DNA from 2 places in the Shewanella avicenniae genome. Region 2 is predicted to be linked to the other one. Evidence: riboswitches for the same ligand, from Rfam matches in the RefSeq annotation. Region 2 holds a riboswitch; the other holds the start of a gene.
The links. A riboswitch is a leader RNA that binds a small molecule or an ion and turns the genes downstream of it on or off. The one in region 2 is predicted to bind lysine.
Positions count from the first base shown of each region.

Region 1: linked by a shared signal. The riboswitch ahead of JYB87_RS13695 (Na+/H+ antiporter NhaC family protein) and the one ahead of lysC (lysine-sensitive aspartokinase 3) in region 2 are both predicted to bind lysine.

Region 1 covers NZ_CP071503.1:3,081,566-3,089,321, reverse strand. The annotation lists gene JYB87_RS13720 (amidohydrolase family protein) at 1-38, opposite strand, end outside; gene JYB87_RS13715 (amidohydrolase family protein) at 38-3,088, opposite strand; gene JYB87_RS13710 (H-NS histone family protein) at 3,257-3,646, opposite strand; gene JYB87_RS13705 (electron transfer flavoprotein subunit beta/FixA family protein) at 3,946-4,698, shown strand; gene JYB87_RS13700 (electron transfer flavoprotein subunit alpha/FixB family protein) at 4,700-5,623, shown strand; lysine riboswitch at 5,701-5,892, shown strand; gene JYB87_RS13695 (Na+/H+ antiporter NhaC family protein) at 5,968-7,527, shown strand; gene JYB87_RS13690 (M3 family metallopeptidase) at 7,659-7,756, opposite strand, start outside.
Region 2 covers NZ_CP071503.1:3,477,488-3,485,243, forward strand. The annotation lists gene epd (erythrose-4-phosphate dehydrogenase) at 1-24, opposite strand, end outside; gene tkt (transketolase) at 126-2,123, opposite strand; gene metK (methionine adenosyltransferase) at 2,524-3,675, shown strand; gene arcA (two-component system response regulator ArcA) at 3,843-4,559, opposite strand; gene JYB87_RS15410 (DUF3293 domain-containing protein) at 5,094-5,525, shown strand; lysine riboswitch at 5,617-5,792, shown strand; gene lysC (lysine-sensitive aspartokinase 3) at 5,923-7,275, shown strand; gene fusA (elongation factor G) at 7,598-7,756, opposite strand, start outside.

The DNA of each region.
Region 1 (7,756 bases), 400 kb from region 2:
CCGAGCAGTAATGCGGCGGTTAACAGTGAGTTGCGCATTATAAGGCCTCCTTATGACTGTCCCAGGCATGATATTCGGTGTCGCATTCCCAAATAGGTTCAGGGAGCTTGGTCGCTTTCTCCCCCTGTTTGCGCTGGGCATCACTGCTGAGTACTTTTTGGATTAGCGCGGCTTTCTCAACTGCAATATCTTGTGTTAATTGCGTATTTTGCTCACGGTCAAAGTAGCGCTTGCCGGCAATCCAAACCGCCTTGGTTTTGGCATAGGCTGACAATGGGTTGTGATCCCACAGCACTAGGTCCGCTTGTTTACCTGTTTCAACTGAGCCGGTGATGTTATCTACGCCCAGTTGTTTCGCGGGGTTAATGGTGACCATTTTCCATGCTTCTTCGGGTTGCATATCGCAATACATCACTGACTTAGCCGCTTCTTGGTTAAGACGACGTTGCATTTCATAGTCATCTGAGTTGATGGAGGTCACCACGCCTTTGCGCGCCATCAAACAGGCGTTTTGCGGTATAGCATCGTAAACCTCGAACTTGTATGCCCACCAATCCGCAAAGGTTGAACCGCCAGCTCCGTGTGCCGCCAACTCAGGCGCGACTTTATAGCCTTCGAGTACGTGGGTGAAGGTTTTGACGCGGAAATCAAACTGCTCTGCAAGGCGTAAGAACATTAAAATTTCAGACTGTACATACGAGTGAATATGCACGTCACGTGCGCTATCTAACACTTCAGCTACTGTGTCGAGCCGTAGATTGGGGCGTGGCTCGAGGGTTCGACGTTTTTCGCGTGAACGCAGTTCGGCATAGTCTTCGCGTTGTTCTTGATACTCTTTGGCAGCATTAAACGCATCAGTAAACAGCGCTTTTACGCCCATGCGGGTTTGTGGAAACCGTTTGCTAAAACGTTCGCCCCAGTTACTTTGTTTTACGTTTTCGCCCAGAGCAAACTTGATCCCTGGCTTGGCTTGCTTGAATTTCAGTCCTTCAGCGGTTTCGCCCCAACGCAGTTGGATGACTTGCGCTTGACCACCGATGGGGTTGGCACTGCCATGGAGTAAGTTTGCCGTGGTTACGCCACCGGCGAGCGAGCGATAGATCGCCACCGCATCTGGGTCAAGTACGTCGCCGATGCGCACTTCTGCGGTAACTGCATCGGTACCTTCGTTGACACCGCCATTAATGGCGATATGTGAATGCTCATCAATAATACCGGCGCTGAGGTGTAAGCCGCTGGCATCGATAGTCTGATAGTTCGCTGGCGCCGAGAGGTTCTGGCCAATCTGCTTGATTTTGCCGTCACTGACCAGTACATCGGTATTGGCCAACACGCCTGCATCGGTTGACGTCCACACTGTGGCATTTTTAATTAGCAGGTTTTCTGCTTGGGGCAAAGACGCAACGCCAAAGGCTTGCACCGGATATACCTGTTTTGACAGGTAAGTTGGTGCTGCAGACTCTGTTTTCTTGGCAGCGGTTGTTTCAGCAGCTTCAGTCAGCAACGGCTTGCCGTTAATCGGCTCAATACTGCCATCGGCACCAATGTGGCGCCCTTGCAGGCCTTGCTGATCGCGCCATAGGCTGAAACGGCTAATCCCGCTGATGCCTGCTGCCGTTAATTCAGCACTGAAAGTCACTTTATCTTCAGTAATGGTTAAATGAGAGACCTTTAATTCGGCATCACCGGCAGACAAGGTACCTGATGCTTTGCCTGTTGCTGATTGCGGTACGTCGAGATTGAGCGTTAATTCCAGTGTGCCAAGATTCAGCACATATTCGCCGGCCCATTGGGCGCTATCTGGCACCAGTTTGTGCTGCTCACCTTGGGTCCAAACGCTGACGATGCTGCCATCGGTAAATAAATTACCTTTAGCGACGACCAAATCTGCCATATAGCCGGGGGCAATCTTACCGGCAATATCGTCGATGCCTGCCACGTTGGCGGCTTCCGTGGTTAGTGCGGCTAATGCTTGTTGCTCTGATAAGCCAGCGCTGACCGCTGATTTCAGCCGCGGCCAAAAGGCGCTGGCATCAATCCCGTGTTGGGTAAATGCAAACGGGATTTTATTTTTTGCCAAAACTGCCGCATTGCTTGGTGCGCGTTCCCAATGGCGTAATTCGGAAAGGGTTGTGTTATTGGCTTTTTCTTCATCGGTGACATCAGGTGCTGCTGGATAATTTAACGGCAGAATGATTTGTGGGTTGTATTGTCGCAATTCATCAACCCGCGCATACTCTTGACCATTACCTAATAAGTGAATAGGTAATTTTTCTGTTTTTAACAGTTTCGCAGCACGTAATTGATTATTAAGGTCGGTAGTTTCAAATATTGCGCCAGTGTTTTTTAATGACCCAAGTTTTTCTAATGCGATATTAAACTCGGGCGCTTGCATTTCTGGATACTCTTTGGCTTTTGCCATATTTTCGTTATACCAACGAGCATCACTAAATGTCTGACGTATTAGCGCGATACTACCCATCAATGAGCTGGGATAATCTTGTGGCGAGCTACCTTTATCAAACGAGATAAATTGTTGCGTGCGTGCTTTATAGATCACTTGGTTAGCGGTTTTATCTGCTAAAGATAAGCTCACTCCTGTGCCGCGAAATATGCCGTCCATATAGGCACTTTGTACGCTAGTGAAACCATTATTTAACCATTTTGCTGCCGCTTTGTTATCGGGATACACATAACTGAACCAATCTTTTTCAGCATGAATAGCACCATTAGCGGCATTACCGCCGATCCGTTTTATTTCATAGACGGGCGGCTCATATTTTTCAGTTGTTGGCTTATATTCAATGGCGTAGTCGCTATAAGGGTCAATAAAACCTGGGTATACGGTATAACCTTTAAGATTAATAACGTAAGCGCCGGCAGGCACATCGTTATTTGGCAATATCGCTTTGATGCGATTTTTTTCAATCACCAGTGTTGCATCGTTTAGTTGCTGGCCTGGAGACAGCACTAAGGTGGCATGTGTGAGCGCAGTGAGGCTCGGGGTGTTATCGCTTTGCTGGCCATCGCCAGCAAAGGCACCCATGCTTACTAGGGGCAGTAAGCCGATGGGGAGGAGTATTTTCATTGATGCTCAGACCCTTGTTAGTTTTAGTTTGCCGCAGTTTACAAGGTACATGAGCGAAAATGTAAAATCTATGCAACTAATGTAATTAAATTGAAAGTGGTTGTTTCAAATTAATTGCACAAAAAAGCCCCGAATATCGGGGCTTTTTAATTTATGAAATAGCATTTCTTAGATAAGGAAGTCGTCCATTGAACGACCGTTATCAACTTCATTCTTAAATACGGTTGGCATACGACCTTGGCCAGTCCAAGTTACCATTTCACCATCAACTTCAATTTGGTACTTAGCTGGACGTGGTGCGCGTTTTTTGGTTGGTTTAGCAACCACAACGCCCAAATCTTCAACAGACAGGCCAACTGATTCCATTTGCTGACGAATCTCTTCGATTTTCGCAATACGTGCAGCTTGCAGTGCTTCTTCTTCTTTAGCTTCTGCATCACGTTCAACGATAATCTTTTCCAGTTTTTCAGCCAGAGATTTCAGCTCTTCTACACTCAGTTCTTTAACTGCAGCCTTAAAGCGACGACCATGAGTCAATATTTCGAGAAATTCGTTCATGTTGAATTTTCTTCCTTTAATACAATGCGAAATTTTTAATGGGTAAATAATAGAAATAAGAAACCATATAATCAAATAAAATTATCTTCATAATGTCATTTTTTTATTTAATTAGTTTATTTTCTGGCACAAGCTATTTCAAAATTATAATGACAGCCAAAATACCCTACATATAAGAAGGATTTTTATGTTAAAACATCTGTTTGAATTTGATGTTGACGTAAACGTAAGCTTAAATTAGAGTCTGCCATTGAGAGCAACAGGTCGTGGCTAATACGACAGTAGTGAAGGAATGAGTAATGAAAGTATTGGTAGCGGTAAAACGCGTTGTCGATGCCAACGTCAAGGTCAGAGTCAATGCTGAGCAGACCGATGTCGACACCGCCAATGTCAAAATGGCGCTAAATCCGTTTTGTGAAATCGCAGTAGAGCAAGCGATACGCTTGAAAGAAGCGGGTAAGGCAACCGAAGTGGTGGTGGTCACGGTCGGCCCTGCTGCAGCGCAAGAGCAGCTGCGTACGGCATTAGCACTCGGTGCTGATCGCGCGCTGCACGTGGTGCATGACCAAGCGCTTGAACCTTTATCTATTGCCAAACTGCTGCATGCAGTGCAACAAAAGGAGCAAGCACAGCTGTTGCTGCTTGGTAAACAGTCAATCGACGGGGATAACAACCAAACCGGGCAGATGTTATCCGCGTTAGCTAAGTTGCCTCAAGCGACCTTTGTCTCTGACGTTGAGTTGTTAGATGAGCAGAGCATCGCTGTGACCCGCGAAGTTGATGGTGGTGTTCAGGTATTGAAATTGCCGCTGCCAGCGGTATTGACTGCAGATCTGCGCCTCAATGAACCACGCTACGCCACATTACCCAACATTATGAAGGCGAAGCGTAAGCCGCTAGAAACGACGGATGCCGCCGGTTTAGGTGTCACTCTAAAAGCGCATCAACAGATTATCAGCGTGACGCCGCCAGCGCAGCGTTGTGCCGGTGTGATGGTGGACTCGGTTGAAGCCCTGATTGATAAACTTAAAAACGAAGCGAAGGTGATCTGATATGGCGGTGTTAGTAATTGCAGAACATGATAATGCCCAGCTAAAAGCGGATGTCGCCAAAGCGGTTACCGCAGCCACTCAGCTCGGCCAAGCGGTGCATGTGTTAGTTGCTGGGGCTGATTGCCAAGCGGTCGCCGATGCTGCCGCCAAATTGAGTGGTGTCACGCAAGTGTTGCTGGCCAATCACACGGTTTATCAACATCAATTAGCAGAAAATATCAGTGAGTTGGTGGTCGCTAATGCGGCCGAATATAGCCACATTGTCACCGTCGCCAGTGCATTTGGTAAGGATTTGTTACCTAGAGTGGCCGCGTTACTCGATGTGGCTATGATTTCCGAGATCGTTGCCATTCAAGATAGTGACACCTTTGTACGGCCAATTTATGCAGGCAATGCATTGGCGACAGTCAAAAGTTTGGATGCAGTGAAAGTTGTCTCAATTCGCAGTACTGCGTTTGATGCTGCGAGCGCTGATGGCAGCGCGACTATAACTGCGGTTGAACAAGTGTTTGCGCCGTTGAGCGAGTTTGTCAGTAAAACCGAATTGCAGTCCGAGCGGCCTGAACTTGGCAGCGCCAATGTGGTGGTCGCCGGTGGTCGCGCGCTTGGCAGTGCGGAGAATTTCGGCCTGATAGAGCAACTGGCAGATAGGCTCGGTGGTGCTGTCGGTGCTAGTCGCGCTGCGGTCGATGCAGGCTTTGTGGCGAATGATCTGCAAGTTGGGCAGACCGGTAAAATTGTGGCGCCAGCACTTTATATCGCGGTGGGGATTTCTGGCGCTATCCAGCATCTGGCAGGGATGAAAGACTCCAAAGTGATCGTGGCAATCAACAAAGATCCACAGGCGCCTATCTTCCAAATTGCGGATTACGGTTTAGAGGCAGATCTGTTTGAAGCCTTGCCGAAATTCATAGAAATGATTTAATCTTGCCACTATTGAGAAGGCGGCTGAGGTTTGTCCCTCGGCCGCTTTTTTATTAGGTCGGTTTCTTTAACCTGGAAATCGACAGTAGAGGTGCACGCAGTAAGAGTAATGGCAACGAGGGTGATTCCGTTGACCTGCCATAAAAGGACTGAGTGCCGAAGCAGTTAGAAGTATCAAGTCGACTGCTGGGGCTGTAGCCGAATAGGTGCAGCACTGTCACAGAAAGATGGTTGAGCAATGACTCAGCCCTGTGGAGCGCTACTTAAATTCAGGTGTTTGGCTTTATGCCGTGTACGCCGTTGCTCTGCAAATGCTTTTGAACTTAACAAAAAGAATAACGACGTATGACCATTATCAGTTATGCCGATTCGGCATTGTCTTTACTGCCCCCAGTTATTGCCATCGTATTGGCTATTATCACTCGCAAGGTATTAGTGTCGCTTGGTGTCGGTATCCTCGTGGGGGTTTTACTGCTAACCCAGTGGAATATCAGTAATGCGGGTGTGTATCTGGCGCAGCGCGTTACCGCATTAGTCTGGGATGAAGGCGCAGTGAATAGCTGGAACCTATTCGTACTGGGCTTTTTAGTCTTGCTCGGCATGATCACCGCTTTGATTACCACCAGTGGCGCCGCCCGCGCATTTGCCGATTGGGGCAAACAACATATTCGTAAGCGTCGCGATGCCAAAATGCTCACTATGGTGTTGGGTATCGTGGTGTTTATTGATGATTACTTTAATAGTTTGGTGGTGGGCAGTATCTCGCGGCCACTGACAGACCGCTACTATATCTCGCGTGCGAAGTTAGCTTATTTGCTTGATTCCACCGCGGCACCTGTGTGTGTGATTTCACCTGTGTCCAGTTGGGGGGCGTATATTATCGCGCTCATTGGAGGCATTCTTGCCACTCACGGCATGAGTGATATTGGCCATCTCACCGCATTTATTGAGATGATCCCAATGAACTACTACGCGATTTTTGCGCTGTTGTTGCTGTTTTTTGTGGCCTACTTTGAGTTAGATATTGGCCCAATGCGCCAACATGAACAGGCTGCGCGGCGTGGTGAGTTATACGATGAAACAAAAGGTGTTCCGCCCGGCGCGTCAGTTGAACTGACAGAGGCTGATAGCGGTAATGTGCTGGGCTTGTTCTTGCCAATTGGCGTACTTGTGCTCGCCACACTCTATTTTATGCTGGCGTCTGGTGGCGCGGCGTTGGCTGAAAAACAACTCGAGTTTAGTTTGATTGGCGCGTTTGAATTAACTGACGTGGCATCCTCGCTGTTTTACGGCGCATTATGCGGCTTGGCAATCACCTTAGTGTTGGCGCTGTTGCAAAAATTATCGCTCAAGATGATAGCGAATGCGCTTTGGATTGGTGCCAAATCGATGTTACCGGCAATCTACATCCTGTTGTTTGCTTGGACCATCTCAGGCGTGATTGGCGCGCTTGAAACTGGCAAATATATGGCGAGCCTCGCCAGCGGCAATATTCCATTCGCGCTGCTGCCTGCGGTGCTTTTTGTCTTGGCTGGGTTTACGGCGTTTTCGACCGGTACCAGCTGGGGCACGTTTGGCATTATGCTGCCAATCGCGGCGGATATGGCGATGGGCAGTCATCAAAGTATGATGTTGCCGATGATGGCGGCTGTGCTGTCGGGCTCGGTTTTTGGCGACCACTGCTCGCCAATTTCGGATACCACGATTTTGTCGTCAACGGGAGCGAGTTGCCATCATATCGACCATGTGACAACCCAGCTGCCGTATTCGCTGATTGTGGCGCTGTTATCAATGGCGGGTTATTTGGTGATGGGCTTTAGCGGTTCGGTGTTAGCGGGATTAGCCACTTGCAGCGTGTTATTTGTGGTCGCGCTGATGTGGTTAAAAGCGCGCGCCAATAACTAATTGAGCCATTCAGCTTACGCTATGCAAACTACGCTATGAAAATTATGCTGTAAAAACTGAGCGGTAAAAATTAAACAATGAAAAAGCGCAGCTCAACGGCTGCGCTTTTTGCTTTGTGTCACTCGGAAAACTTACAGCAAACCGCGACGTTTTAGTAAGCCATCTGTGGTTGGCTGTTGGCCACGGAAGTTTTCATACGCTTCCATTGGTGGCACACTGTTGCCCACTT
Region 2 (7,756 bases):
ACCATTAATTGCCACTCTGATCATTCGTACGACTATTGCTCCAATAAAGGGTAAAAACAACAACGGCCTATCATATGACAGGCCGCTGTAATTGGCGAGAAGCCAGCTATCACTTCAGCATATTTTTAGGCAAACAATGCCTGTGCTTTAGCAACAACGTTTTCTACGGTAAAACCAAACTCTTTGAACAGAGCAGCACCCGGAGCAGATTCACCAAAGGTGGTCATGCCAACAACGGCGCCTTCAAAGCCTACATACTTGAACCAGTAGTCAGCATGCGCAGCTTCAATCGCGACACGTTTGGTCACTGCTTTTGGCAGGACAGATTCTTTGTAAGCTGCATCTTGTTCATCAAACTCAGTGGTTGATGGCATAGATACAACGCGAACCGCTTTGCCTTGTTCGCTCAGTGCTGCTGCTGCATCAACTGCTAGTTGTACTTCACTGCCCGTCGCGATCAGGATCAAGTCTGGTGTACCGACGCAATCTTGCAGTACGTAACCACCTTTCGCCACGTCAGCTAACTGTGCGTTAGTACGTGCTTGGGCTTTCAAGTTTTGACGGCTGAAGATCAGTGAGGTTGGTGCATCACGACGTTCAATCGCCGCTTTCCATGCAACTGCAGTTTCTGCGGCATCACATGGGCGCCATACCGCCATTCTTGGGGTCATACGCAGGTTAGCCAGTTGTTCAACCGGTTGGTGAGTTGGGCCGTCTTCACCTTGACCGATTGAGTCGTGGGTGTAAACGAAGATGTTTTGAATGCCCATCAGCGCAGACATACGTACCGCATTGCGGGCGTATTCCATAAACATCATGAAGGTCGCGCCATAGTTGATGAAACCACCGTGCAGTGACACACCATTCATAATGCCGCTCATACCGAACTCACGTACGCCGTAGAATACGTAGTTACCTGCAGGATCAACTTGAATACCTTTTGAACCCGCCCAAAGCGTTAAGTTAGAACCCGCTAAGTCAGCGCTACCGCCGAATAGTTCAGGCAACAGTGCACCAAAAGCGGCGATCGCATTTTGAGAGGCTTTACGACTGGCAATGCCTTCGCCTTTGGCTTGGCATTCTTCGATGAAGGCTTGTGCTTTGGCTTCAAACTCTGCTGGCAGTTCGCCTTTCAGCACGCGACGCTCATATTCAGCCGCCAGTTCAGGATAGGCTTTCGCATATGCAGCGAACTTGTCATTCCATGCAGCTTCGCGAGCAGTACCTGTTTCCTTAGCGTCCCAACCTGCGTATACATCAGCAGGGATTTCAAATGGGGCATAAGGCCAGCCTAAGAATTCACGTGCTGCAGCGATTTCAGCATCACCCAGCGGTGAACCGTGGCAATCGTGGCTGCCTGATTTGTTTGGCGAACCGAAACCGATGATCGTTTTACAGCAGATCATGGTTGGTTTGTCGGTAACGGCTTTTGCTGCTTCGATTGCGGCACGGATGGCGTCGCTGTCGTGACCATCCACATCGGCAATCACATGCCAGCCATAAGCTTCAAAACGTTTTGGTGTGTTGTCGGTGAACCAACCTTCAACGTGACCGTCGATAGAGATACCGTTGTCATCCCAGAAAGCGATCAGTTTACCCAGCCCCAAAGTACCGGCCAAGGAGCAAGCTTCGTGAGAGATACCTTCCATCAAGCAACCATCGCCGAGGAAACAGTAGGTATAGTGATCAACAATGTCATGACCGTCACGGTTGAATTGTGCAGCCAGTGTTTTTTCAGCAATTGCCATACCGACTGCGTTGCTGATCCCCGCGCCCAATGGGCCAGTGGTGGTTTCAACACCTGGGGTATAGCCATATTCTGGGTGACCTGGGGTCTTTGAATGCAACTGACGGAACTGTTTCAGATCGTCAATGCTCAGATCGTAACCCGTCAAATGCAGCAGTGAGTAGATCAGCATTGAGCCATGGCCGTTTGACAGGACGAAACGATCTCGGTCTGACCATTTTGGATTGTTCGGGTTGTGCTTGAGGAAATCGTTCCACAGCACTTCAGCAATATCAGCCATGCCCATCGGTGCGCCTGGGTGACCTGAATTTGCCTTTTGAACTGCGTCCATACTGAGTGCACGGATAGCGTTAGCGAGTACTTTCCGAGAAGACATGCTCTCTCCTGCTTAAAATGTGTGAGGTCTTAGAGGGTAAAAATGTGATGGGCATCATTTTCACGCAGAGTGACTAATGAATCAAATAAAATTCCATCAATTCGTATTGCGATTTAGCTATAAAAAACTACAAATGACCACAAATCATTCAACATTATTGAAAGCTTATTAACAAAATGCTAATCGCAATCGAAAATCCTCAACCATGTAGTGCTGCGCGTCGCCCCATCAAACCCCGTTGTTCGTTAGATGTTCAATAATTTGCACGATAGCTAATGCACAATTTCTGACATTGGGGGTGTTATCAGCCCCATTTTTGATTAAAATAGACGTCTAGATGGAAAAGCATCTAAACTGCTTTTACCGAGTTGTCACACTCACTAACGAGATTTTCCCTATTATGGCAAGACACCTGTTTACCTCTGAGTCGGTCTCAGAAGGACATCCAGACAAAATCGCCGATCAGATTTCTGATGCGGTGCTCGACGCCATTTTGGCCCAAGACCCAAAGGCCCGCGTCGCATGTGAAACCTATGTCAAAACTGGCATGGTAATGGTTGGCGGTGAAATCACCACTTCTGCATGGGTTGATATTGAAGAATTAACCCGTAAAACCGTTCGCGAAATTGGTTACACCAGCTCAGAAATGGGTTTTGATGCCAACTCTTGTGCGGTGTTGAGCGCGATTGGTAAACAATCACCAGACATCAACCAAGGCGTGGATCGCAAAGATCCTAAAGAACAAGGCGCCGGTGACCAAGGCTTGATGTTCGGTTACGCCAGCAACGAAACTAGCGTGCTGATGCCAGCCCCTATTACTTATGCGCACGCATTGGTAAAACGTCAATCTGAAGTACGTAAAGCAGGCATTCTGCCTTGGTTACGTCCAGATGCGAAATCACAAGTGACCTTCGCCTATGACGAAGGCAAAATTGTGGGCATCGACGCTATCGTGTTGTCAACCCAGCACGGTGAAGAAGTCTCAATGAAAGAGCTGCAAGAAGGTGTGATGGAAACCATCATCAAACCGACTCTGCCAGCAGAATGGTTGACCAAAGAGACCAAATATTTCATCAACCCAACTGGTCGTTTCGTGATCGGTGGTCCAATGGGTGACTGTGGTCTGACTGGCCGTAAAATCATCGTAGATACTTACGGTGGTATGGCACGTCACGGCGGTGGTGCGTTCTCAGGTAAAGATCCATCAAAAGTTGACCGTAGTGCGGCATACGCTGCACGTTACGTTGCCAAAAACTTGGTGGCTGCAGGTCTAGCTGACCGTTGTGAAATCCAAGTGTCTTACGCGATTGGTGTGGCTGAGCCAACTTCTATCAGCGTAGAAACCTTTGGTACTGGTAAACTGTCTGAAGAAAAATTGGTGCAATTAGTGCGTCAACACTTCGACCTGCGCCCATACGGCCTGACTGAAATGTTGGATCTGGCACGCCCAATCTATCAAGCAACGGCAGCATACGGCCACTTCGGTCGTGAAGAGTTCCCATGGGAGAAGACCGACAAGGTTGAAATCCTGAAAGCGGACGCTGGCCTGTAATTCGATGAGTCAGCAATGTCGCCAAATAAAGTCGCCAAGTGCGGCTTTATTTTTGCCCGTCATCTGCGGTGTTACGCGCATAAAAAAGAGCCCGGTTGGGCTCTTTCTTTATCGCTATTAGCCAGCGGTCGTCGCTATAGCTATTGCAATCAACGCGCTCGGTGTCATTAGTCTTCTAAATGACCGCAGAAACGATAACCTTCACCATGAATAGTGGCGATGATTTCAGGAGTTTCCTGATGGTTTTCGAAGTGCTTACGAATACGACGGATCGTCACATCGACAGTACGGTCATGTGGCTTCAGTTCGCGGCCAGTCATCTTCATCAGCAATTCAGCGCGGGTCAGGATCTTGCCTGGGTTTTCAACAAAGTGCAGCATGGCGCGGAATTCAGAACGTGGCAGCTTGTGCGCTTCGCCTTCTGGGTTCACCAAAGAGCGGCTGTTCACATCCAGCGTCCAACCATTGAATGCATATGCTTCAATCGCAGACTTTTCTTCAGGCTCTGAGCTCACACTGGTGACACGCGTCAACAGGTTGCGTGCACGAATGGTCAATTCACGTGGGTTGAAAGGCTTAGTGATGTAGTCATCAGCGCCAATTTCCAAGCCCAAGATTTTATCCACTTCGTTGTCACGACCAGTGAGGAAGATCAAGCCAATGTTGTTGATTTCACGCAATTCGCGGGCTAACAACAAACCGTTTTTACCTGGCAAGTTGATATCCATTACTACCAGATTAATTTTGTTCTCTTGTAACGCTTTGTGCATCTCCGCACCGTCGTTTGCTTCTGAAACGACATATCCTTCAGCTTCGAAAATGCTTCTCAGAGTGTTACGGGTAACAGCTTCGTCTTCTACAATAAGAATGTGCGGGTTTTGCATATCATTTACCTAAATAAATCAGTGGATTCTAACCATGAGCTGCGCTCATGCCTGTATCGCTCTGCTAATTCCAATACGTTGAATTTTAATGGCTATTAACCAAAATCAGGTTACACAGTCAGTACTTCATGATTAGTTGAATTTTTGTGTACAACAAAGGTGTACGAAATGTAATAACTCAGATACTCAGTGTGGCATTAAGTTCCAGCTTATTCTTGAATATCCGGTCAAAATTCTTTCTCGTTCAGGAACCGAACAGCTTGGCACGACTCAAGTTGCGCCTAGCAAATATCCTGTTCGGTGGCAATCGAGCAAACTTGTGATCGTTAGCCGATATTGTACTCTTATTGGGCATTTGTTAACAAATGAAATGTTAACAAATTTGCCGCAAAAGCCCATTTTCAAGGGATTTTTAGTTAAATAAGGGACGGTTTGTCCCAAAGATTGATAAAGTTCGTCACATAAGAGAATTACTTTGGATTTTGTTTCGGCTTTGCTAGACTACTGCGAGCTATCTTTAGGAGCCGCTTAAGAATGGACGTAGCGTTCAAACAGCTCTGGCAACATTATCAAAATAGTTGTTTTTTGCTGACTCAATATTTAAATCCCCCGTGCGCATTTGCCATTATTACTGCCAGTAACCCTTTGGGTATTCTCCTTTCCAGCAGTCAAAATCGTTTACGAGACAAACAACTTCAGCAAGATATTCATCAAAGTGGCTGTGCTTATCGCGCCATGATGGGTGCCTCTCCCGATTTACAACATATGGAAAAAAGCTGGGCGGTCTATCTCGATCAAGCCAGTGCACATCAGTTAGCCCATAAGTATCAGCAAAATGCTTTCTACTACGTAGAGAACGGCCACATCCATCTAATCCCTTGCCACAGTAAAGCTGAGCCGGTAACCATGGGTGAATTTAGTCAGTATGTTCGTATCGTTGAAGAGCTGCCAGAGATCTTAGACTAATACCTCTTTTGGCTGGTTTTGCACGAAAACTACACGCCAGCGTTGACAATGTAGCCATAGCACTGTAATTTTCCTTCTCCTTCCTTTGGGAAGAAACAGAAGAGGAGCGTCTACTAGGTAGTGAGTTTGAGGATACCAATTATCCACTGACAACTCATGAGGGAGATAGACGCCGAGGTTAACGTGAGATTGGTAGCGCGTTTACCGGTTGGTTAGGCTGAATCCTAACGACTGTCACCGTATTTTTGGTGGAGAGCTTCTGGTGTGACCATCGCTTTTCCCTTCTTAGGGTGCCTTGTACTAGCACCAGGCTCTTCGAACGAAATTTGTTCGGAGCTGACATGAAATTCAATCCAGTTACAGTTTGTGTATTCTTCCCATGTGGGAGGGTCTGCTAATGTCTTTAGTTGTCGCAAAATTTGGCGGTACTTCCGTCGCTGACTACAGCGCGATGAATCGTTGTGCCGATATTGTGCTAAATAATCCTAACACTCGGGTTGTGGTCGTAAGCGCCTCAAGCGGTGTGACCAACTTACTGGTGGAATTAGCCCAAGCAAACCTCACCGAGGCGCAACGATTAGCACTGTTGAAAAAAATTGCGCAAATCCAGTATGCCATCGTGGATTGCCTAGCCCGTCCTGACGATGTTAGCGCGGCGATAGATCGTTTACTGAGCAAGGTTGACGTATTGAGTCAACAGTTCCAAGCCGATCCAAACAAAGCCACTGCCGATGAATTGTTATCACTCGGTGAGCAGTGTTCATCACAGTTGTTTGCCGCGGTGATCAGAGAACGTGGCGTAGTGTCATCAGCCTTTGATGTGCGCCAAGTGATGCGTACCGACAGTTTATTTGGTCGTGCAGAACCGCAAATTGCTGAGCTGAAAGCACTTGCCACAGAAAAACTGCAGCCATTGCTCGCCAGCCAAATTATCGTAACCCAAGGCTTTATTGGTGCCGATGAAGAAGGCCGTACTACTACCTTAGGCCGTGGTGGCTCAGACTACTCTGCGGCCTTGCTCGCTGAAGCGTTAAATGCTGATGCAGTAGAAATTTGGACTGACGTGCCAGGGATTTTCACCACGGATCCACGCTTAGCACCAAATGCTACTGCGATTCCTGAGATCAGCTTTAACGAAGCTGCGGAAATGGCCACCTTTGGTGCGAAAGTGTTGCACCCAGCAACGATTCTGCCTGCAGTCAGACAACAGATTCAGGTGTTTGTCGGTTCTAGCAAAGCGCCAGAATTAGGTGGCACTTGGATTCGCCATCAAGTTGATAATCCGCCAGTTTACCGTGCGGTTGCGTTACGTCGCGACCAAACCTTGTTAAACCTACACAGCTTGCAGATGTTGCACGCTCAAGGCTTCTTGGCACAAACCTTTGCAACCTTAGCCAAACACAAAATCAGTGTGGATTTGATTACCACCTCTGAAGTGAACGTGTCGCTGACGCTGGATAAAACCGGTTCCGACTCTAGCGGTCAAGGTCTGCTGACTGAAGCGCTGCTGCAAGAACTGTCACAACACTGCCGAGTGCGCGTTGAAGATAAGTTGGCGTTGGTGGCAATCATTGGTAACCGTATCGCGACCACAGCTGGCATCTGCCAGAAGGTGTTTACCGTGTTGGCACCGCACAATGTGCGAATGATTTGCCAAGGCGCAAGCCCACACAACTTATGTGTGTTGGTACATGAGTCAGAAGCTGCAGATGTGGTTGCAGCGTTGCACCGCGATTTATTCGAACAGTAAGCTCAAACCCGTTGTTCTCAGTCTTATGGTCGCCGAGCATTGTGGCGGCCATTAGATTGCACAGAATCTGCAAAATCCTCAACATCTTCACAATCAGTGCTGCACTTCCCCTAGTGCGTAGTGGCTGTTATCCCACTATTTTTCGCTGCGTTTTATTCAAGCATCTTACGCTGACCGGCGCATTGCATGTGTTGTTCAACCGCATCGTAGACTCACGTCTGTAATCGCTCGGATTGTATCGGCTGAAAAGTTTCTGCTGCAAAAGCTACAGGCACAAAAAAGCCCGCATTCGCGGGCTTTTCATTAATTAGCGCAGCAACGCTTATTTAGCAGCAGCTTTTTTCGCTTTAGTTTCTGCGATAACTTTTTCAGCTACGTTAGCAGGACATGCAGAGTAGTGTGAGAACTCCATAGAGAACTGACCACGACCTGAAGTCATTGTACGCAGAGTACCGATGTAGCCGAACATTTCAGCCAATGG